Regions from separate parts of the Novosphingobium anseongense genome, predicted to be linked through region 4. Evidence: riboswitches for the same ligand, from Rfam matches in the RefSeq annotation. Region 4 holds a riboswitch; each other region holds the start of a gene.
What was found. A riboswitch is a leader RNA that binds a small molecule or an ion and turns the genes downstream of it on or off. The one in region 4 is predicted to bind cobalamin.
Positions count from the first base shown of each region.

Region 1: it holds a riboswitch for cobalamin, as region 4 does, so the genes downstream of both, WG901_RS13635 (TonB-dependent receptor) here and WG901_RS09535 (TonB-dependent receptor) in region 4, are expected to answer to the same signal.
Region 2: it holds a riboswitch for cobalamin, as region 4 does, so the genes downstream of both, cobW (cobalamin biosynthesis protein CobW) here and WG901_RS09535 (TonB-dependent receptor) in region 4, are expected to answer to the same signal.
Region 3: it holds a riboswitch for cobalamin, as region 4 does, so the genes downstream of both, WG901_RS07020 (cobalamin biosynthesis protein CobG) here and WG901_RS09535 (TonB-dependent receptor) in region 4, are expected to answer to the same signal.

Region 1 covers NZ_JBBHJZ010000002.1:1,012,179-1,018,011, forward strand. Annotated here, with positions in the region: gene WG901_RS13630 (PAS domain-containing sensor histidine kinase) at 1-36, shown strand, start outside; gene WG901_RS13635 (TonB-dependent receptor) at 71-1,999, opposite strand; cobalamin riboswitch at 2,178-2,400, opposite strand; gene WG901_RS13640 (dienelactone hydrolase family protein) at 2,500-3,225, opposite strand; gene WG901_RS13645 (hypothetical protein) at 3,285-3,581, shown strand; gene WG901_RS13650 (crotonase/enoyl-CoA hydratase family protein) at 3,585-4,397, opposite strand; gene WG901_RS13655 (winged helix-turn-helix domain-containing protein) at 4,394-4,924, opposite strand; gene WG901_RS13660 (LL-diaminopimelate aminotransferase) at 5,258-5,833, opposite strand, start outside.
Region 2 covers NZ_JBBHJZ010000003.1:229,393-235,225, forward strand. Annotated here, with positions in the region: gene WG901_RS15095 (acyl-CoA dehydrogenase family protein) at 74-1,213, shown strand; gene WG901_RS15100 (acyl-CoA dehydrogenase family protein) at 1,210-2,475, shown strand; cobalamin riboswitch at 2,543-2,763, shown strand; gene cobW (cobalamin biosynthesis protein CobW) at 2,875-3,909, shown strand; gene cobN (cobaltochelatase subunit CobN) at 4,067-5,833, shown strand, end outside.
Region 3 covers NZ_JBBHJZ010000001.1:1,475,519-1,481,351, reverse strand. Annotated here, with positions in the region: gene WG901_RS07025 (TonB-dependent receptor) at 1-2,424, opposite strand, end outside; cobalamin riboswitch at 2,644-2,859, shown strand; gene WG901_RS07020 (cobalamin biosynthesis protein CobG) at 3,107-4,186, shown strand; gene WG901_RS07015 (precorrin-8X methylmutase) at 4,186-4,815, shown strand; gene cobI (precorrin-2 C(20)-methyltransferase) at 4,812-5,540, shown strand; gene cobJ (precorrin-3B C(17)-methyltransferase) at 5,537-5,833, shown strand, end outside.
Region 4 covers NZ_JBBHJZ010000002.1:173,161-178,993, reverse strand. Annotated here, with positions in the region: gene WG901_RS09540 (PepSY domain-containing protein) at 1-1,333, opposite strand, end outside; gene WG901_RS09535 (TonB-dependent receptor) at 1,320-3,443, opposite strand; cobalamin riboswitch at 3,623-3,879, opposite strand; tRNA gene WG901_RS09530 (tRNA-Arg) at 3,991-4,067, opposite strand; gene WG901_RS09525 (MFS transporter) at 4,129-5,400, opposite strand; gene WG901_RS09520 (hypothetical protein) at 5,516-5,833, shown strand, end outside.

The DNA of each region.
Region 1 (5,833 bases), 840 kb from region 4:
GAGGGGCTGCTGCTCACACTCGATCTGGTGGTCTGAAGCCCTCCCCGGAGGGGGAGGGCTCATCATCGGATCAGAACTTCACGCGGACCCCGCCATAGGCGCTCGCGCCCGGCGTGGCATAGCTGAACACCTCTTCGTAGTCCTCGTCGAACAGGTTCTCGACGCGGCCGAACAATGTGATGGCGCCTGTCAGCCGATACTCGGCGTTGAGGTTGACGAGGACGTAGTCCTTGAGCGTCACGTTGACCGGCACGAAGCTCGGGTCGGTGAAGGCGACGTCCTGCTGGCGGCCGTTGTAACGCACGGTCAGCGTGCCCGAGAGGCGCTCGTCGGCGGTGGTCCAGGTCGAGTTGAAGCTGGCGATGTGCTTGGCGCGGCGCACTTCAACCGCGCCGTTCTCGTCGGCGTCGAGCCAGGTATAGGCCGCGTCGATCCGCCACTGCGGCACGGGCCGGGCTGACAGGGCGACTTCGACGCCGCGCTGGCGCGACTTGGTCGTGCGGTTGGCCGGGGTGGCGATGAAGGTCGGCGCGGGGAAGGTCGTGAAGATCTCGCCCTTGAGCCGGTTGTCGAACCAGGTCGCGCCGATCGTCGCGATCTCGCCGAAGCGCTGCTCGAGCCCGGCTTCCCAGCCTTCGGACTTCTCGGGGCGCAGGTTCGGGTTGCCGATGTACTGGCCGTCGACGAAGCCGTAGAGTTCGAAATAGCCGGGGTTCTTGACGCCCGTGCCATAGGCGGCGTGAACGCGCGTATCGGTTGGCAGGGTGTAGGATCCCTGGACGCGCCAGGTGGTGGAATCGGCGAAGCGGTTGTTCCAGTCCTGGCGGACCGAAGCGCCGAAGGTGGCCTTCTCGTCGATGCTCAGTTCGTACTGGCCGACCAGGCCCAGATTGGTCGTGTTGCGCCGGCCGGTGAAGGCGAAGCCGCCGGGCGTGGTGTTCTGGAACTCCTCGCGCTCGAGATCGAGCGCGCCGGTCAGCTTGTGGACGACGACCTCGTCCCCGAACCGCAGACTGGATTCGAACGAGCCCTTGTAGCGGCGGCCATTGCTGCCGGTGTCGCGCAGCGCACCGGTATAGCCCTTGCGTGTGACGTCGGCGTACTGGCCGGTAAGGGCATTGACCCAGCGGCCGTCGAGCCCGGTCAGCTCGGCGCGCAGCAGGCCGTAGAGGCTCTCCTTGGTGGCGCGCACCCCGGGGCTGTCGACGATGAAGCCGAACAACGGGCTCGCCGGGTTCTGCTCGGTGTTGGCGACGTCGTAGTCGTTCCACGAGTAGCGGGCGACCCCGGTCAGCTTGAAGCTCTCGCTCGGCGTCCAAGCCAGCTTGGCGTTGACGCCGGCGGTCTCCGAGCCGACGTCGCGCGTGCCGTTGCGGGCCACGGGGGTGCCGTCGGTGCGGTAGTAGCCGCCCGAGACGACGTAATCGAGCTGGTCGGTCGCACCGGCGAAGCGCGCGGCGCCGTCGAAGGTGTTGAACGAGCCGCCCTCGGCGCGCGCGGTGAAGCCCGGGGCCTCGGCGCCGCTCAGGGTCAGATAGTGGACCACGCCGCCGATCGCGTCGGAGCCGTAGAGCGAGCTTTGCTGGCCGCGCAGCACTTCGATGCGCACGGCCTGGTCGGCGATCAGGCCGTTGAAGTCGAATTCGCCGTTGAACGGATCGCTGGCCTCGATGCCGTCGATCAGCACGAGCGCGTGATTGGCTTCGCTGCCGCGCAGGCGGATCTGGGTGAGGCCGCCGATCGCGCGGCTGACGGCGACGCCGGGCACGTCGCGCAGCACGTCGGAAACCACGCGCGTCTGGCGCGCTTCGATCGCCGCAGCGTCGAGCACCGTCACCGAGGCGCCGAGCCGGTCGGCGGCAATACCCGCGTTCGAGCGCGAGGCGGTGACGACGATCGTCTCGCCCGCGGCGTTGGTGGCGGGCTGGCTCGGGTTCGAGCTCGCGAAAGCGGGCGTGGCTACGGCCAGCGCCAGCAGCGAGGTATAGGCGGTCTTCATGGTCTTGTCCCTCCGCGCCGGGCAACGAGGGCGGGGGCTGCCGGGGCGTTGATGCCCTCGACCGACGCGCCGGACGGGGCTGGCGCAATCGACCCACCTCCGGCGCACCACAGCGGCCCCGCCGCTTGGTCGTCGCTCAGACGGAGAACCGTGCCGTGGCCGATCCCTGGGCCAAGGCAAGAGCGACCATGCGCCGGCCGGTCTCCTGGCTCGCGGGTCACGGCACGATGCACGACCTTCCCAGGCACGCGATCGGCGCCCAGTGGCGGCTCCAGAGGAGCCTCGTGCATCGCGCTATCCGCTCACAGTTGCAGGGACAGCCTCGGCTTGGGCAGATGTCTCTGCCTTACCGTGTTCCCGAATTAAGCCCCTCGCGGGGCACCGGCGCGATCTTCGCCGCGGTTTCCCGCGGTCGGTGCGCGGCTTAGGCCGCCTAGCCGAGCGTGCCAACCGCGCGCCCGTTGCGCCGCGGCATTATCGGCACAGGTGCGGGAAATGGGTTACACTTCCGCGCCGCGCAGCTTCAGGTCGAGCAGCGCCAAGGTCGAGGCCCAGGACAGCCGGTCCGCCAACGCATCGTAGGCGCGGCCGTTCTTCGGGTCGTCGGCCGCAGGATCGGTAAAGGCGTGGTAGGCATGGGCATATTCGGCGATCTGCCAGTCGGCTTCGGCGTCGATAAGTTCGGCGCGCAGTGCGGCGACGTCGGCCGCCGGTACGTGCGGATCGCGCCCGCCGGTGTGGACCGCGACATGGGCCGTGACCACGCCCTTGGCTGCCGGTGCGGCCGTGGTGAGGATGCCATGGTAGCTGACCACCGCACGAACATCGCCGCCGCCGCGTGCGAATTCGAGCACGCACATGCCGCCGAAGCAATAGCCGAGCGCGGCGATCCGATCCGGGGCCACCTCGGGTCGTGCCTTGAGCACATCGTGCCAGGCGCCCATGCGTGCGCGCAGGCGTTCGGAATTGCCCCAGAGCGGCGCGACGAGGCCGCCGACGACGCTCTCGTCCTCGCTGTAGGCGCCGTCGCCGTACATATCGACCGCGAGCGCGACATAGCCTTCGGCGGCGAGGTCCTGGATAACCTGGCGCATGTGCGTGCCGAGGCCGAAGGCGTTGTGCACGACCAGCACGGCGGGATGCGGGCCCGGGCCTGAGGGCGTTGCCAGCTCGCCGCGCAGGGCCAGAGTTTCATGCTCGCAGATCACGATCTCAACTTCGTTCACGTCGCCATTTCCCCTTCGCGGTAAGATTTCGTTTACCATGTAAGCCTAGCTAAAAGCCCATGGAAACCGCCAAAGCACTCCCGCTTCCCCAGCCCGGAATCATCACCCCCGCGAACGCGGTGAAGTCGCCGGTCGCGGCCGATGAGACGCCGCCGTGGCTGATGGAGGAGCCGACGCCGGTCCCGCGTCTGCGCAAGCCGACGGCAGTCGCAACGCCGGTCCGCAAGGCGGAGACGCTGCACTGGGGCGTGGTCGCGCTGACCTTGTTCACCGCGGCCAGTGTGCTGTTCGGTTCGCACGGCGCCTCGCAGCCAAAGGAACTGCTGCCGGTTATGATCAAGATCCCGGTGCGCTGAGCCTCAGGGATCGACGAAATTCGCCGGCCGCTTCTCGGTCTGGCTCATCATCGCCTCGATCTGGTTGCGCGTGCCGAGCAGCCGCTGCTGCTCGAAGCTTTCGGCGGCCAGAATGTCGTCGAGCGAAAGCTCCGTACTGCGATTGAACAACGATTTCGCGGCGCGCACCGCATTCGGGCTGCGCTGTGCGATATCCTGCGCCAGCGCCATGGCGCGCGCCACCGGATTGGCATCGACCACCGTGGCGAAACCGAAAGCCAGCGCCTCCTCGCCCGAGAACTCCCGGTTGGTGTAGGTCAGCTTGCGCAGCACGTCGTCGCGCACGCAGCCGCGCCACAGCGCGAAGCCGCCCATGTCGGGCACGATCCCCCACTTCATTTCGAGCACCGCCAGCCGCGCTTCGGGCGCCACGACGCGGATGTCGGCGCCGCTGGCGATCTGCAGGGCGCCGCCGAAGCAGACGCCGTGAACCGCGGCGATCACCGGCACGGGCAGCTTGCGCCAGACCAGCGCCGCCTGCTGAAAGCGGTTGGCATTGCCGTGCGTACGCTGGGTCAGCGGTGCCGCCGCACCGCCGAGCGCTTCCTCGAAGGTCGCGAGATCGAGTCCTGCGCTGAAGGCCTTGCCTTCGCCCGAGAGCACGACGGAGCGCAGCCCGGGCAGGTCGAACAGCGCCTGCCCCACCGCGATCAGCGCATCGAACATCGCCGGATCGAGCGCGTTGAGCTTGTCGCCGCGCGTCAGCGTCACGCGGGCTACGCCATCCGCGTCGATGGTGGCGCCGACGCGGTCGCTGGTGGGCAAGGGGTGGGTCATGGACGCTGGTCTCCGATCGCAATCCCATCCGGGGTGCCGACGATGAGATCATGCCAGCGCCGATCGGCAATGGCCATCGGTAGAGCCGGCGATTCGCCTGGTGGCGGCACCAGCATATAGCCGCCAGCCGGCGCCGTCCGCACCAGCCCGCCGAGTCCGACCGCCGCCAGCTTGGCGCGCAGGCGGAAGATATGGACGGCGAGGCTGTTGGTGTCGGGTATGTGGAACAGTCGCCAGACCTCGCGCAGCAAGGTCGGCTTGGCCACGGGCACGCCCGGCGTATCGGCCAGCCGCCAGAGCAGCGCGAATTCGCGCGGGTGGAGCGCCAGCGGCCTCCCGGCGATCGTGCCGTCCCGCGCGAGCAGGTCCAGCCGCAAGGGGCCGATCGCGCGTCGACGCGGCAGCGACTGTGCCTGTTCGGCGAGCCGCAGTGCCCGCGCCGCGATCTCGCTCAGGCCCGGCGCTTCGTCGAGCACGTCACCGAAACCCAGACCGATCAGCCGCGCGCGCTCGTCGCTATCGGCCACGCCGAGCATGATTATGCGATCATGTCGCGGTTGGCCTTGCTCGCGATGCAATCGCGACCAGGCGTGTTCGTCCAGGCTCGCGATATCGGCGAGCGCGACGGCCTCACCCGCGTCCGCAATCGGTGCGGGCGGCACCAGATGCCAGCCGCAGCGCCGCAGATCCCAGGCAGCCGGGATTTCGGTTGCGCACAACCAGTGAAAGTGGCGCACTCCACGCCCCCATCGGCCTTATGTTCTTTGCTATCCCGAACCGTGGCGCGTCGAATCGGCGCCAAGGCTCGGGAAGAACACAGCAAGTCGGTGGTGTTGCCAATACCGACGGGGATGCGGGTGTCAGGCGGCGGAGCTGTTCACGCCCATGCTCGCCAGGTAGCGCTTGATGTTGCGCGCGGCCTGGCGAAGGCGCTGCTCGTTCTCGACCATGGCGATGCGCACGAAGCCTTCGCCGTCCTCGCCATAGCCGACGCCGGGGGCCACTGCGACCTCGGCATGGGTCAGGAGCTGCTTGGAAAACTCCAACGATCCCATATCTTTAAGCGCAGGTGGCAGCGGCGCCCAGGCAAACATCGAGGCCTTGGGCGGCGGGATGTCCCAGCCGGCGCGGCCGAAGGCTTCGACCATAACGTCGCGGCGCTTCTGGTAGAGATTGCGGTTCATCTCGACGATGTCCTGCGGCCCGTTGAGCGCCGCGCAGGTGGCCGCCTGGATCGGCGTGAAAGCTCCATAATCGAGGTAACTCTTCACGCGCTTGAGCGCGGCGATCAGCCTGGGATTGCCCACGGCGAAGCCGACGCGCCAGCCGGCCATCGAGAAGGTCTTCGACATCGAGGTGAACTCGACCGCGACGTCCTTGGCGCCGGGCACCTGCAGGATCGAAACCGTCGGGTTGCCGTCGTAGTAGAGCTCCGA
Region 2 (5,833 bases), on a different contig from region 4:
GAACACTTGTTCGGCATGCTGGATTGCCAAGCTCTCCCGCAGCATTTAGCCCTCGCGGCGGGAGAACGAATCTATGTGGCATGTCCTGACGTCTGACCAGGAGCTCTTGCGCGACACGACCGCGCGCTTTCTGGGCGATCACGTACCTTTGAGCCGGCAGCGCAAGGATCTGCGCCACGATCCGGCGGGCTTCGATCCGGCCTACTGGCGCTCGGGCGCCGAACTCGGCTGGACCATGCTGCTGGTGAGCGAGGACGACGGCGGCGGCAGCGTCAGCGGCCGCGGTGCGGTCGATCTCGCGCTGATCGCCTACGAATTCGGCCGCAACGCCGCACCGGGGCCGCTCGTGGACTGCAACGTCGTCGCATCGGCCTTGAGCGGCCAGGCGGGCGATCTTCAGCGCGGCGTGCTCGGCGACGTGCTGACCGGCGGCGTTATCGCCACGAGCGTTCTCGGCCACGCGCCCTGGCAGAACCCCGGAGAGGCCGCGATCACGATCCGCAAGGACGGCGAAGACCTGGTGATCGACGGCACCCTGCGTCCGGTCGAGTCGGCCAAGCAGGCGGGATACTTCCTCGTCACCGGTCGCAGCGACAGCGGCATGACCCAGGTGCTCGTCCCCGCCGATGCGCCGGGCGTCACGGTCACCGCACTCAAGGGCATCGACGTGACGCGCCGCTTCGGCGCGGTCTCCTTCGACGGCGTTCGCGCGCCTGCGTCTGCGCTGATCGGCGAATACGGCCAGGCCGGCGCGCAGGTCTCGCGCCAGGTCGAGAACGCCGCGGTCATGCTCACGGCCGAGGCCGTCGGCGCGATGGACATGGCCTTCGCGATGACGCTCGACTGGGCCTTCGACCGCTACACCTTCGGCCGCGCGCTGGCCTCGTACCAGGCGCTCAAGCACCGCTTCGCCGACATGAAGTCCTGGCTCGAAGGCAGCCATGCGATCGCCGACGCCGCGGCCGAGGCCGTTGCCGACCGGACCGCATCGGCGACCGAGAAGGCCAGCGCCGCCAAGTCCTACATCGGCGAGCAGGGCCCCGAACTGGCGCAGGACTGCGTCCAGCTTCACGGCGGCATCGGCGTGACCTACGAGCACGACCTGCACTTCTTCCTGCGGCGCGTTTCGCTGAACCGCCTGCTCTACGGCACCCCGGCCGACCACCGCCGGCTGCTCGCCAAAATCCAGATCGAGAAGGAGGCCGCGGCATGAGCGAGGGCAACAATGCCATTGGCGAAAGCGTCGAAGACTTCCGCCTGCGCGCGCGCGCCTGGATCAAGGCCAATCTCGGCCCGATCCAGCCTTTCGACCTGACCCAGGACTGTGCCGACGACGAAGAGGAACTCGTCGCCGTGGCGCGTGACCGCGCCTTGCAGCGCAAGCTCTACGACGCCGGCTTCGCGGGGCTCTGTTTTCCCAAGGAATACGGCGGCCAGGGTCTAACCCCCGAGCACAACCGTGCCTTCAACGAGGAACTCGCGGGCCACGAATACCCCTCGCGCTTCACCGTGCCGACCTTCACGCCTTGCGCGACCGTCATCATGGAGTTCGGCACGCCCGAGCAGAAGGCCGCGCATATCCCCGCGATCCTCAAGGGCGACGAGTTCTGGGCGCAGATGCTGTCCGAGCCCGGCGGCGGTTCCGACGTTGCCGGCGCGACGACCTCGGCCGTGCGTGATGGCGACGACTGGATCCTCAACGGCGCCAAGGTCTGGACCTCGCGCGCCTGGTGGCACGACTGGGGAATCGTCCTTGCACGCACCAACTGGAACGTGCCCAAGCACCAGGGGCTCACCGTGTTCCTCATGCGGCTGCAGCAGCCGGGGGTCGAGATCCGCCGGATCGAGCGCCTCAACGGCGAGAGCGAGGCCTGCGAGGAGTTCATGACCGACGTCCGCATCCCCGACAGCGATCGCGTCGGCGAGATCGACGGCGGCTGGACCGTCGGCCAGCGCTGGATGTTCCACGAGCGCATGGGTCACAACTCGCCCTATGTGACGCAGCCCGTGGGCCTGTCGCACGGCCGCAGCGAGGTGACGCCCGTGGGAATCGCGCGCCAGGCGGGGCGTCTCGAAGATCCCGCCGCGCAGGAGCTGATCGGCGAATCGCGCGCGCTCGGCCTCGTCGCGAACGAGCTGCAGCGCCGGCTCGCCTCGGGCGCGGCAGCGGGCAAGGGCAACACCGACATGTCCTCGGTCGCGCGGCTGTTCCGCGGCATGGCCAATGTCCGCCAGCGCACGATCGCCTTCGATCTCGCCGGCGCCGGTGCGGCCGGCTGGACCGAGGAAGAGAGCGACGGCGTCGGCGTGCAGGGCATGGAGTTCCTGATGCGTCAGGTCTCGTGCATCGGCGGCGGCACCACCGAGATCTCGCGCAACGTCATCGCCGAGCGCGTGCTCGGCATGCCGCGCGAGGCCTCGGGCGACAAGGGCGTCGCCTTCCGCGAGGTCCCGCGCGGGCCCAAGCGGGGCTAGGGTCCTAGTCCCTCCCCCCGGCGGGGGAGGAATGCTTGCGCTGCCACCGCCGCCGCTCTAGAGCGCCCGCAGATCGCGCCGGTGCCCCGCGAGGGGCTTAATCGGGAACGGGGTGCGGGCGTTCGCCGCTCAAAACCCAGGCTGTCCCTGCAACTGTAAGCGGATAGCGCGCTGCACTGGCTTCCCGGTTTCCGGGAAGCGGCCACTGGACCGAGCACGGTCCGGGAAGGCTCGTGCATCGCGTGACGACCCGCGAGCCAGGAGACCTGCCGGCGCACCGGTCGCTCTTGCCGCGGTCCAGGGACTGGCCATGGCACGGTATTTCTCCGTCTGAGCGGCGCACCAGGGCCGGTGCGCGCGGACGGGCCGCGTGTGCGGTCCGCGACGAGGAGAATGCGCATGAGCAAGGTGCCGACCACAGTCATCACGGGTTTCCTCGGCGCGGGGAAGACCACTCTGATCCGCCACCTGCTGCAGAACGCCAAGGGCAAGCGGCTGGCGCTGATCATCAACGAGTTCGGCGACGTCGGCGTCGACGGCGAGCTGGTCAAGGGCTGCAACGACGAAGCCTGCCCCGAGGACGACATCGTCGAACTGGCCAACGGCTGCATCTGCTGCACCGTGGCCGACGATTTCCTGCCGACCATGCAGAAGCTGCTCGACCGCGAGAACCCGCCCGAGCACATCATCATCGAGACCTCCGGCCTCGCGCTGCCCAAGCCGCTGGTCAAGGCCTTCCAGTGGCCCGACATCCGCACCCGCGCGACGGTCGACGGCGTGGTTGCGCTGATCGATGCCGATGCCGTGGCCGCGGGCCGCTTCGCGCATGACGAGGCGGCGCTGGCCGCAGCCCGCGCGGCCGATCCCAATCTCGATCACGACAGCCCGCTCGAGGAGCTGTTCGAGGAACAGCTCGCCTGCGCCGACATGGTCGTGCTCAACAAGACCGACCTCGTCGATGCCGCGACCTTGGCCGCGGTGCGCCAGCAGGTCGAGGCCGAGACGCGCCCCGGCGTCGGTATCGTCAACGCGAACCACGGCGCGGTCGACATCGCCGCGCTGCTCGGCATCACCGCCGCCGCCGAGGACGATCTCGACAGCCGCAAGTCGCACATGGACGGCGCCGAGGAGCACGACCACGACGACTTCGACAGCTTCGTGCTGAACGGCGGCGAAGTGGCCGATGTCGACGCGCTGGTGAGCAAGCTGGGCGAGGTCATCGCCGCGCACGACGTGCTGCGGATCAAGGGCATGGTCGCGGTCGCGGGCAAGCCGAGCCGGCTGGTGATACAGGCGGTTGGCCCGCGCGTGCAGCACTTCTTCGACCGCGCCTGGAAGCCGGGCGAGGCGCGCAAGACGGGGCTCGTCGTGATCGGCCAGAAGGGGCTCGACCAGGCGGCGATCGAGGCGGGGTTGCGCGGCGTGGTGGGCTGAGGGCTATGATGGAGCAGTCCCGATCCTCCCCTGGAAGGGGAGGGGGACCGCGCGCGCAGCGCGTGGTGGAGGGGTGTCGCCCCCTCGATAGCGGGACACCCCTCCGTCACGCGCTACGCGCGCGCCACCTCCCCTTTCAGGGGAGGATCTTGCCGTAATGCACCTGCTCTCCGCCACCCCCGGCACCGTCTCGAACGGCGACGAGGCGATCGATCTCGATCAGGCGCCGGGCGACATCGTCGTGTTGACCGTGGCCGACAGCGAACTCGCCTGCTTCGCCGGTGCCGCCGCGCTGTTGCCGGATGGCGCGCCGTCGGTTCGGCTGGCGAACCTGCTCCAGCTCAAGCATCCCTATTCGGTCGATCTCTATGTCGAGAAGGTCGTCGCCAAGGCGAAATTCGTCTGCGTGATCCTGCTCGGCGGCAAGTCCTACTGGCCCTACGGCATCGACGAGATCGCGCTCGTCGCGCGCGAGAAGGGCATTGCCTTCGCCGCGATCGCCGACGGGCGCGAGGCCGATCCCGCGCTTGACCGCGCCTCGACGGTGCCGGCCGAGGTCCGCGAGAAGCTGCGCGAATACCTGCGCCAGGGCGGGGTGCCCAATGCCCTGTCGTTCCTGCGCCAGGCCGCGCGGCTGATCGGGCACGATGTCGGCTTGCCCGACGATCCCGTGCCGATCGCCGATGCCGGGCTCTATCTCGCCGGCGTCGAGCGGCCGGGCCTTGCCGACCTCGGGGCGCGCTGGGTCGAGGGGCGACCGGTGGCGCTGTTCGTGTTCTACCGCGCGCTGATGATCGCCGGTACGCTCGGCGCGGCCGATGCGGTGATCGCGGCATTGGAAGCGCGCGGCTTCAACGTCGCCGCGGTCCACGTCCGCGCCTTGCGCGAGCCTTTCGCGATCGACCTGCTCGGCGGGCTGATCGAGGCGGTCTCGCCTCAGGTCGTGGTCAACGCCACGAGCTTCGCCGCCTCGCCCTCGGGCGAACCGCGGTTGCCCGGCGTGCTCGAACGCGCCGACTGCCCGATCCTCCAGACCGCCTTCGCGGGGATCGAGGAGAGCGAATGGCAGGCGGCCGCGCGCGGCCTCGGCCCGCGCGATCTGGCGATGAACGTGGCGCTGCCCGAGGTCGACGGCCGGCTGTTCACCCGCGCCATCGCCTTCAAGGCGGCCGAACGCTTCGACGAACGCACGCAATGCGGGATCATCGTGCCGCAGGTGGCGCAGGATCGCGTCGATTTCGTCGCCGATCTCGCCTGGAACTGGGCGCGGTTGCGGCGCACACCGGCGGCCGATCGCCGCGTCGCGCTGGTGCTGGCCAACTATCCCAACCGCGACGGACGGATCGGCAACGGCGTCGGTCTCGACACGCCCGCGAGCGCAGCGGCGATCCTGACCGCCTTGCGCGAGGAGGGCTACGATACGGCGGGCGCGCCCGAGGACGGCGCGGGGCTGATGGCGGTGATGACCGGCGGTGTGACCAACGATCTGACCTCTATGGATCGGCCCGGCGAGATCGCCTTGCCTCTGACGATCTACCGCGAGGCCTTCGCCGCGATCCCCGAAGCGGCGCGTGCGGGCATGACCGAGCGCTGGGGCGAGCCCGAAGCCGATCCCTTCGTCCGCGACGGGGCGTTCCGGCTCGCGGTCCATCGCTTCGGCAATACCGTCGTCGCGGTGCAGCCGGCGCGCGGCTACAACATCGATCCCAAGGAAAGCTACCACGACCCGGCGCTGCCGCCGCCGCACGCCTATCTGGCCTTCCACGTCTGGCTGGAACGCCTCTTCGATGCCCAGGCGCTGGTCCATGTCGGCAAGCACGGCAATCTCGAATGGCTGCCGGGCAAGGCCGTGTCGCTGTCGCGCGACTGCTTTCCCGAGATCTGCGCCGGACCGCTGCCGCAGCTCTATCCGTTCATCGTCAAC
Region 3 (5,833 bases), on a different contig from region 4:
CGGGTTGCCCTCGGTCAGTCCTTTGGCATTGGTCAGGTTGTCGCCGACCACCTGGAAACGCCAGCCGCCCTGGGTGACCGACACCGAGGCGCCGATCGTCTGGAAGGCGGGCAGCCCGGTCAGGTTGAACAGATCGACATAGCGCCGGCCGGTCCATTCGTAGCGGCCGGAAACCTCCAGTTCGCCGTCGCCCACGGGGAAGTGGAGGGTGGGGCGCAGATTGCCGAAGAACTTGGGCTCGCGGATGATCTGGTTGCCGTTGACCGCGCTGGGATCGGCGCCCGCAGTGTTCGCCAGGTTGCGATATTCGGGATCCTGCCAGGTGACCGAACCGGCCAACTCGAACCACGAGGTCGGCGCGAGGCGACCATCGACTTCGACGCCCTTGGACACGGCCTCGCCGATGAACGGCACGGCTTGGTCGTTGCGGCCGGTGATCGGGTTGAACGCGACGAACGAGGCGTTGAACGGATCGAACTTGGTATAGAAGCCTGTGACGTAGAGATAGTGTGGGCCGAAGCTGGCCTTGAGGCCCACTTCGTACTGGCGGGCCTTGGTCTTGATGATGGTCGGCGCCGTGCTCGTCGTGACACCCAGGTTGGGTGGAACTTCCAGGTTCGAGACGCGACCATAGGCGCCCAGATTGCCATTGAAGTCGTAGTTCAGGCCAACCGTCCAATTTGTCGCCGAAGGCTTGAGCTTGTTGGAAACGATTGCGCCGGTGAAGGCGCGGGTGGTGTCGTCGGCCAGGGTCGTCGCGTCGCCGAGGTTGGCATTGGCCGAGAGCAGCGCGAAGCCGTCGAGGTCGTACCATTCCTTGCGGATGCCGGCGTCGAGGCGCAGGCCGCGGGTGATGTCCCAGGTATCGTTGGCATAGACCGCGATCATCTTGGCGTCGCCTTCGCCCTGGTTGAGCGTGGTGGTATAGCGCAGCACGCCCTTGTCGGTGACCGAGCCGAGCACCGCGCCCGTTGCCGAATAGGCCAGGAGATCGAGCGTGCGCGGCTGACCGCGGACTTCGATCAGCATGTCCTGATAGACCTGCAGGCTCTTGTTGCCATAGATCGAGCCATAGGTGCCCACGCGGATGTCGTGCGTGCCGAAGCCGGTCTCGAACTTGCGGGTGACGCTCAGATCGGCCTGGGTCGAGTGGAAGTCTGCCTCAACCGCGCGATACTGACCCGACATGACGAGGCCGGAGGCCGTACTCGGATCATAGGCCGTGGCGCCGTTGGTGCCCGCGATCGCATAGCCCATCCGTGCCACGCCCGCGCCGAAGGCGGTGCGCGCAGCGGCGAGATAGCCGTTGGCGAAGGTGGTGGCATCGGCCGGGTTGGTCGTCGAATAGAACGCGTCGAAGCTGCTCTTGCCCTTGGTGAAGCCGACCTTGGCGGACACGGCATAGTCGCCGAATTCGCCCTGGTAGTGCAGGTTGGCGTTGAAGAAGCGCATGTGGCGACCATCGGCGAGATCGCGGTTCAGCCCCTGCACGGTGCCCGAGCCATCGCGGTACTTGATGTTGACGTTGCGCAGCGCCGGCGAGTTCATCGTGCCGCGATGATAGTCGATGTACCGGTCGAGAGAGACCGCAGGGTTGCGCGGATCGGCGATCGGGATCGGCAGATAGAAAAGGTTGTGGTCGTTGACGTAGGTCACGGCCACCTTGACGAAGCCGTTGTCGAAATCGTGCTTCAGGTTGGCGCGGATCTGGCCGCCCTTGTCGCTGGGGAAGCCGCTCTTGCGATAGCCGTCGTGCTGGCGCAGGAAACCGCCGATCGCGTAGTAGGTACGCTCGCCGAGCGGGCCCGACTGCACCGCATCGAGGCGGTAGAGGCCGGTATCGCCGATCGTCACCTGAGCGCGCCCGCGCGCCTCGTCGGTGCCGGTAACGGTGATGTTGTTGGCTATCGCCGCCGCGCTCGAGGCGTAAATCGGCGCCGGACCACCGCGGACGATCTCGACCCGCTCGGTCATCAGGTCGTAGCGGTTCATGCCTTCGCCCGAGTTGAAGAACACGCCGTCGATCTCATGGTACAGCGGCAGGCCGTCCTGCTGGAAGATCATGTAGCCGCGGTCGGTCGGGATGCCGCGGATGCGCGTGATGTTCTGCACTTCGCCGCCGGTCGCTTCGACCTGGATGCCGGGAACCGTGCCTAGCAGGTCGGCGAAGCTCTTGGGCGCGATGCGCTCGACCTCGGCCTGCGACAACGAATTCACCGCGTAAGGCACGTCGAAACGGCGCTGCGCGCGCGCGGCCCCGGTGACGATGATGTCGCTTTCGCCCACCGCGGGAGCGGCATCGGCTGCCGCTTCGGCCGCTGCTTCATCGTCGCGCGAAGCCGCTGAGGCCGGCAGTGCCCAGGCCAGAGCGGAGGCCGAGGCGAGAAGCGAGATAATCTGAATCTTGTTGGCTGCGACATGCATCGTAACAGTCCCCCTCATTGGATGAAGGGGCTGCTAGGAGCTATTCACTACAGCCAAATGACATCGTTGTCTTTTATGGGGCGAGGGCGACCTGTCCCATTCACGCGTTGCGATCGGAATCGGAAAGGCGCGCTACCGCGACCTGTCGATACCGTGACGCACCTTGGCTTGGTGGCTGATTTCCACTAGGGGCTGGCCGATGCCCCGGAGCAATCTTGGGCATGCCATGAATGTGCCGGTGTTCCGCGAGGAACTTAATCGGGAATGCGGTGCGGGGCTCGCCCCCAAATCCGCGGCTGTCCCTGCAACTGTGAGCGGATAGCGAGATGCACGAGTCCGAAAGGGCAGCCACTGGACGGATATGATCCGTCTGGGAAGGTGTGCATCGAGCGACGACCCGCAAGCCAGGAGACCTGCCGGCGCTCTGGTCGCTCTTGCCCTGACCCAGGGATTGGTCGCGGCACGGTCCATTCCCGTCTGGGCGACGAAACTGTGCGGCTGGGGCTGCACGGTCGCGTTGCGACGGGTGCCTGCCGCGCCTGCCCGCCGCCGCGCGTCGACCGGTCTTCCGGCAAGCCCCGCCATTCGTCGTTCGGCGCGGCGGAGATCGGGTGTGAGCCGCGAGGCCGAAGCCAGCAGGAACGTTGCGGTGAGGGGCTGGTGCCCCGACGCCTGGCGTCCGATGATGGCGGGTGACGGGCTGCTGGTCCGCGTGAAGCCGCGCCTCGGCTGCCTGACGTCCGACGCGATCACAGAACTGTGCGCCGCAGCCCGTGAACACGGCAACGGCCTGATCGACCTGACGCGCCGAGCCAACTTCCAGATTCGCGGGGTGACCGAGGCAAGCTGGCCCAAGCTGCTCGATCGCCTGCTCGACGCGGGGCTCGTCGATGCCCAAGCCGAGCACGAGCGCGCCCGCAATGTGCTGATCGCGCCCGAATGGCGCGAGGCCGACGACAGCCATCGCCTGGCCTGCGAATTGCTCGAACGCATCGGCGAGCTTCCCGAACTGCCGGGGAAGGTCGGCTTCGTGATCGATGCCGGCGTCGCGCCCGTTCTTGCCGACGAACCTGGAGATTTCCGGCTCGAACGTGCGGCCGACGGTGGGATCATGCTTCGTGCCGATGGTCGGCAGGTGGGAATGCCCGTCGATCGCGGCGGCGAAGTCGATGCCTTGATCGGGCTCGCCCATTGGTTCGTCGCCAGCGGCGGCGGCCGTGCAGGACGTATGGCCCGGCACGATGCGCCACTTCCGCCGTGGGCTGCCGGCGCCGCCCGGCTCGCATCGCCGGGACCGCACTTGCTGCCGGGACCTTGGCCGCGCGGCATGGCCTATGGTCTCGCTTTCGGTCGCGTCGAAGTCGAGGCGCTGCTGCGCCTCGCCGATGGGCAGAGCGGTTTCCGCGTCTCGCCGTGGCGCATCCTTCTGGTCGAAGGCGCTCACGTCGCGATCGAGGCTCCGGACCTGTCGACCGACCCCGCCGCGCCGCTGTTGCGTGTCGATGCCTGTTCTGGCCAACCGGCCTGCCCGCAAGCGGGCGTGGAGACCCGAGCGTTGGCGCGCCACCTCGCCCCCCATGTCGCGGGACGCCTCCACGTCTCCGGTTGCGCCAAGGGCTGTGCGCGGTCGGCCCCGGCCGACGTGATGCTGACCGGGCGCGCGGGCCGATACGACCTTGCGCTGGACGCCCGCGCCGATGCCGAACCTTTGCGCGCGGGCCTGACCGCCGCCGATCTCCTTGCCCATTTCGGAGCCTGTTGATGCCCCATGACTACGAGAAGGACGGCGCGGCGATCTATCGCCAGTCCTTCGCCACGATCCGTGCCGAGGCCGATCTCGCGCTCTTCTCGGCCGATGAGGAGCCGGTCGCCGTGCGGATGATTCACGCGGCGGGCATGGTGGAGCTTGCGTCGTCGATCCGTTTTTCGCCCGGTTTCGCAACGGTGGCGCGCGACGCCCTGGCGCAGGGCGCGCCGATCCTCTGCGACGCACGTATGGTATCCGAAGGCGTCACGCGCGCGCGTCTGCCCGCCGACAATGCCGTGATTTGTACGCTCCATGACGCCGCGGTGCCCGACCTGGCGCGTGTGCTGGGCAACACCCGCTCGGCCGCCGCGCTCGAACTCTGGCGGCCGCATCTATCCGGTGCGCTGGTCGCGATCGGCAATGCCCCGACGGCGCTGTTCCACCTGCTGAACATGCTCGAAGATCGCGATTGTCCGCGCCCCGCCGCGATCATCGGCTGTCCGGTCGGTTTCGTCGGCGCCGCGGAATCGAAGGCCGCGTTGTGGCAGGCGCAGCCGGTACCGTGCTGCGTGGTCGAGGGGCGGCTGGGGGGCAGTGCGATGACCGTCGCGGTGATCAACGCGCTGGCGAGCGGCGCCGAATGAGCAAGACGGGCACGATCTACGGCGTAGGCCTCGGCCCCGGTGCGCAGGACCTGCTCAGCGTGCGCGCCGACCGGCTGGTGCGCGGCGGGCGGCATATCGCCTATTTCCGCAAGGCCGGGCGGCCGGGCCAGGCGCGGCGGATCGTCGAGGGTATGCTCCACGCCGATGTGGTCGAGCTGGCGATGGAATATCCGGTGACCACCGAGATCGCGTTGACCGATCCGCGCTACAACGAATGCCTTTCCGCCTTCTATGCCGAATGCACGCAGCGGTTGCTGGCGGTGGCCGAGACCGGCGCCGACGTCGTCGTGCTCTGCGAAGGCGATCCCTTCTTCTACGGCTCGTTCATGCACCTGCACAGCCGGTTGGCGGGGAGCGTGCCGGTCGAGGTGGTGCCCGGCATTACCGGCATGGCGGGCGCCTGGAACGCGACCCAGGTACCGATCACCTGGGGCGACGACGTGCTGACCGTCGCCATGGCGACGCTGCCGGAAGCGGAACTGGTGCGGCGCATCCGCGACACCGATGCGCTGGTGGTCATGAAGATCGGGCGCCATTTGCCCAAGCTGCGCCGCGCGGTCGAGGCCGCCGGCCGCGCCGAGGCCGCCTGGCTGGTCGAGCACGCCGCCATGCCGGGCCAGCGGGTCACGCGGTTGGCCGAGGTCGATACGGTCACGCCCTATTTCTCGATCCTGCTGATCCACGGACAGGGGCGTAGACCGTGAGCGGCTGGGTCGCGGTCGCGGGCCTCGGGCCGGGCGGCGAAGGGCTGGTGACCCCCGAGGTCGGCACCGCGCTGGCCGAGGCGACCGACGTGGTCGGTTATATCCCTTACGTTGCCCGCGTGGCGCCGCGCGAAGGGCTGGTGCTGCATCCTTCGGACAACCGCGTGGAGATCGATCGGGCCGCGCAAGCGCTCGAAATGGCGGCGGCGGGGCAGCGCGTGGTCGTGGTCTCGTCGGGCGATCCGGGGGTCTTCGCCATGGCTTCGGCGCTGTTCGAGGCGCTCGAAGCCGGA
Region 4 (5,833 bases):
ACCGGCCCGTGGCCGGATCGATGTGCAACCAGGTCTGGTTCGCATCGTCGAACACGAGCCGCAGCACGGGCAGCGACCGCGCATCGCGACGCGGATCACCGGTGGCGTACCAGTAGCGATCGTAGTGTTCGAGGCGTTCGGTCCGCATGAGTTTGCCGTCCGTCACCGCAGACCGCGCGATCGTTTCGATCCGCGCCTTTGCGAGCGAGATGGGCTCGGCGGTTGCACCGTCGAGCAGCCGCTTGTGCTCGGGATCGCGCCAGGCGACGATGACCGGTATACCGCCGAGATGGGTGAACTCGAGCTCGCGCGCATCGCGTGCCGTACCGGCGAGGCCGCGCAGGTCGGTGGTGGCAAAGCCCGGCTTCGCGCCGACATAGCGCTCGGCGATACCCTTGTCCTCGTCGCGGAAGCCGCCCCAGGGGCTCATCGACAACCAGCCGCTGAACACCCAGGTCACCACGAAGACACCGCCGACCAGGCCGACGACATGGTGCCATTTCATCCAGCTGCGATAGGGGCTGACCGATCCCGACTTGTAGCGCTTGCTGATCCGGACCCGCAGTAACCCGATCCAGATCCCCGCGATCGCGCCGAGCATGCCCACGCCCGAGGTCCAGAGCACGGTCTGGCGCCAGGGCTCCTGATAGACGCGCAGCGCCTCGAAGTAGATCCAGTGCGGGACCGCGCCGAGCCAGTTCCAGAAGCGCTCGTGCGCCGTGGTGTTCTGCACGATCTCGCCGGTCTGCTGCATGACGTAGACGTCGGTTGCCGCAGGATCGGCCAGGCGAATGCGCCAGAACGGCGCGATCTTCTTGTAGGCGCGCGTGACGACCCACTGGTCCTGACGAACCGCGACGATCGAGGCGACCGGTGCCTGGACGAAAGCCGCAGCGATCGCGCCGGCCTGCGGCGCGTCGACCGCACGGATTTCCTGCCCGGTCTCGGCCGAGATCGCGCGGCGCCCGTCCGCGGTGGCGACACGATAGACGGGAACGTCGCCCGACATGCCCAGCCGCATCTCTTTCGGGAACGCACTCTCGCGCAAGGTCGTGAGTACGGCATCGGGCGTGACCCTGACCCGCGCCCAGTCGATCGGTACGGCCCCCGCGATCCGCTCGGGCGCGCGGAACGACGGGAACGGGACATACATCATGACGACGCCCGAAACGAACCACACTGCGAAGAACACGCACAGGACGATGCCCGTCCAGCGGTGGAAGAAATAGAGGAAGCGCTTGGTGGCGCGCCATAGCGCTCTGGTTGAAGGGGTATGGGAACGCGCCCGCGGCGCGCTCCCATCGGTGATCGCGATGCCGTCAGAAGGCGACATGGATCGTCGCCTCCACCGTGCGCGGATCGCCGAGCACCCATTGCGAGGCGCCATAGGTCGAGCGCACATAGGTCTCGTCGAACAGGTTGCGCACGCGCAGGCTGGCGCTCGCCGCTTCGACGAACTGCCAGCGAAGGCCGATATCGGTCAGCGTATAGGCCGGGATCACGCGTGTATTCGCGGCATCCTGATAACGCTTGTCGACATAGGACACGCCGCCGTCGATCACCCAGCCTTCGAGGACTTCCCAGCTGACGAAGGCATTGGCGGTCTTCGCCGCGACATTGGTCGGACGATTGCCCGCGCGCTGGAACAGCACGCCGCCGACGGATTCGGAAAAGTCGTCATAGCGCGCGCGCAGCACGGCGCCGTTGAGCGAGATGCTGACGCCCTCGATCGGTTCGAGCGAGAACGACGCCTCGATGCCCTTCGATGATTGCTGCCCGACCTGGACCTGGATCGTCGGGATCAGCGGGTCGGAGGTCAGCAGCTTCTTCTTGACGATGTCGTAGGCGGCCAGAGTCCACTGGCCGCGCCCGCCCCAGAACACGTGCTTGATGCCCAGCTCGTACTGGCGGCCCGTCGAAAGGTCGAAGCTGCTCTGTGCGAGGCTGGTCGAAACCAGCGCGCCGACCGGATCGGCGGCCGTGGCATATTGACCATAGAGCGAGAGCGTCGGGATCGGCTGATAGACCGCACCGACGCGCCAGGTCACCGCATCGGGAGTGCCCGTGAAGTTGTTCGTCGCCGTGACATAGTCGGTCTTGGTAATCTCCGGCCGGTCGTAGCGCAGCCCGCCGACGAGCGAGAATTCGTCGCTGAGCTTCAGCCGGTCCTCGGCGAAGACCGAAAACTGGCGGATCACGTTGGTATAGCGCGGCCTGGTGGTCGCGGTCGGCTGATCGATGAACAGGCCGGGCACCGGGTTCACCACGCTGATCAGTCGCGTGGCGTTGTTGCCCGAATTGCTGACGTTCTTGTAGCTGATGTGGTTGACGTCGAAGCCCACGACGACCTGGTTCTCGACCGTGCCGAAGCTCTGCTTGAGATTGGCGGTGGTCCGGTTCCCGGTCTGCTTCTGGATATGGTAGAGTTCGAGGAAGCTCGACTGGCGGATCTGCGCCGGGCTCGTCGCCGTCGCCGCGACCCAGGTCACGTTCTCGGCGTTCTGCCAGTATTTGTTGGCCCAGAGGTGATAGAAGGTGCTGCGGATCGTCAGCGCTTCGGACGGTGTCCACTCGATCTTGCCCTGGCTCCAGTTGTCGCGGAAGCGCAGCACGGCATCGGTTACGTTGTAGTTGTTTTTGCGGATCGACGTGTCGAGCGCGCCGTTGACCAGCGGCACACCGAACCAGGTGCGCGGCTTCTGCGTGCTGAAGTCGTGCGACAGCGTGATGCTGAGATCGCTCGCGGGCTTGAACCGGATCGCGCCCGACAGCGCGAGTGCGCTGTTCTCGCCGCGCGCCATCCAGCCGTCGGAACGGCGATAGCTGGCGTCGACGCGGAAGCCGACGCTATCGTTGATCGGCCCGCCGGCACCGGCCGCCACGTTGAACGTGTCGAACGAGGCGGCACCGGCGCGGCCGGCCACTTCGAGCGTGTCGCCAGGCTGCCGCCGCACGACGTTGACCGCGCCGCCGATCGCGCCTTCGCCATAGAGCACCGAGGCCGGCCCGCGCAGGATCTCGACGCTTTGGGCCATCCATGGATCGGCCGGGAAGGTCAGCGTGTTGTTGTACATGCGCATGCCGTCGTAGAGCGTCATCACCGAGTTCTGGCCGGTGAAGCCGCGCGACGAGAGGCCGAAGCCGAACACGCCCGAGGTGTTGACGATGCCCGTCGCGCGGGCCGCGGCATCCTGGATGGTCAGGTCGCCGCGCAGGCGGATCGCATTGCCGTCGAGCGTCTCGACGCTGGCCGGCGTTTCGAGCGGCGTGAGATTGAGGCGGCTGGCGCCTTCGGTCTTAACGTTGAGGCGAAGCTGGTCGACCGTGCCGACGACGACGATCGTTTCGCCTTCGGCGGCAGTGGCATCGGCTTCGCCGGCATGGGCCAGCGCAGGCGCGCAGAGAGAGAAGGCCGCGAAAGCAGCCGGTGCAAAAGTCTTCATGATACTCCCCCGTCGGCGTCTCACGACACTGGGCAGGGGCTTGCCGTTCATGAACGGTCGGCAGCGTGCACCGGCCGGACGCCCGGGGGCAACCGGCACACGAAACCGATGCAGCCCCAGCCGCTCGTTCGTCGCTCAGACGGAGTACACCGTGCCGCGGCCATCCCCTGGACCAAGGCAAGAGCGACCAGACGCCGGCAGGTCTCCTGGCTCGCGGGTCATAGCTTGATGCACGACCTTCCCAGGCCTCGCATGATTTAGCGTCCGGCCCAGTGGTTGGCGGCTCGGGATCCTACCCGTCCGCACATGTGCATCGCGCTCGCCGCTTACAGTTGCAGGGACAGCCTCGGATTCGGAAACGCAGGATCGCTCCGGCCTTCCTCACCGCGTTCCCGTTTTAAGCCTCTTGCGAGGCACCGGCGCGATCATGCGTCCGCAATCTTTGGGATCGCGAACGGCGCGGCTGATACAATGGAGATGGGCAAATCACAAGCGCCCGACGAGCGCACTGACGATGTCGCTGCGGAAAGCCGAATCTGCGGATATATGGTGCACCCGACAGGATTCGAACCTGTGGCCTCTGCCTTCGGAGGGCAGCGCTCTATCCAGCTGAGCTACGGGTGCGGGCCGCGTGCGACTAGCAGAGGGCGGCGCACATTGCCAAGCGCAATGTCGTCTATTCCGATCAGGCTGTCGCGGGATCGGCGAGTGGGGCGTCGTGGGGCGCGTCCTCGGCATCGAGATCGGGGTAGGGGCCCAGCATCAGGAACAGCAGCATCGTGCCCAGACAGGCGGGAATCTGAGCCCAGAGTACGATGTCGTAGCTCTTGGTCACGTCGTAGATGTGGTTGGCCAGCACCGGGGCGATGCCGTTGCCGAACAGCATCAGCCCGTTCATCGTACCGAACAGCGCGCCGAAGGCACGGAGCCCGAAATGCCGTGCCGCGAGATAGGCGCAGCAGTCGACCTCGGTGCCGACCGCGAGGCCGAGGATCAGGCAGGCGATCGCGGCGACGCCGGGGCCGGGGAAGGCGAGCAGCAGCAGCACGGTGACCACCGGCATGGCGACGCTCGCGGCGGCGACCTTGGCGGCGTCGAACCGGTCGAGCAGAAAGCCGCCGACGATCCGCCCGGTGATCGAGCCCAGGCCGAGCAATCCGGCGATGCCCGCGGCGCCGGCGGGGGTCAGATCGCGGGCGATCAGCACGGGGACGAGGTTGGTGGTCAGCGCGCAGATCGTCACCGAGAACAGCAAGGTCGCGCCGGCGAGCTTGAGGAACCGCGGCTGGGTGAAGCCTTCGCGCGCCGAGACGCCCTGAACCTGGCGCGGGGTTTCGGCTGCGGCGCCGGCCTTGCCGCCCTCGGCGGGCATGCGGAACAGCAGCCAGGTCACGGGGAAGGTGAGCGCCGCGCCGATCACGCCGAGGCCGACATAGGCCTGGCGCCAACCATAGTGTTCGACCAGCCAATTGGTCAGTGTCGGCACGAAAGCGGCGGCCACGCCCGTGCCGCACAGCGCGATGGCGAGCGCGATTCCGCGGTTCCGGTCGAAATAGCCGTTGATCGCCTTGGTCCAGACCGTCGGCAGGATCAGCATGTTGCCCGCGCCGAGCAGGATCCACAGCAGCCACCAAGATTCGATGCTGGTCGCCTGCGACAGCGAGGCCAGGCCGAAGGCGAAGACGAGAATGCCTGCGAGCGCGATGCGGCGCGGACCGACCTTGTCGATCGCGAGGCCGACCAGCGGCGCCGCGACCAGCGCGATCGTCGAGATGATCATCAGCCCCATCGAGGTCTGTGCGCGCGACCAGCCCATCTCGCGTTCGAGCACCGGGATCATCACCCCCAGCGAATAGCCGTGGGTCGAGCAGAGCATGATGCCGATCATGCAGGGCGGCAGGATCCGCCAGTTCTGCCGCAGCTCACCGAAGCCCGGCCGCCCGCCGTCGATCGCCATCACTCTCTCCAATTCGTATTTTCGCGGCCAATTGACCGTGCTTTGGCAGCGCGCGCAAGAGCAAGGCAGGGGCTTTTAGCGATTTGGCAAGCAAGAATGGCTAGGTCGAACAGCCATGGACGCGACTCCGATCAACTTCGATTCGGCCACGCCGCTCGGTTCGCTTGCGCTGCCGCTGCCTGGCGACCTTCCTGACGTTGCCGTCCGGAAATGGATAGCGCTGCACGACGCGGCGGCGATCGTGGCGGCCCTCGCCGGACTGGCGCCGGAAGCGCCGACCGCAGCGCTGACCGGTTTTGCCGCGGCCATCGGCCAGGCGCCGCACTGGCGCCGCGAACTCGCGGTTCAGGGCATCGAGGATCTTGCCGCCATCATGGAGCCCGGGCTCTCGGCCCTCATCGCGGTCCAGGCTGCGCGCGGCGATGCGGTCGCA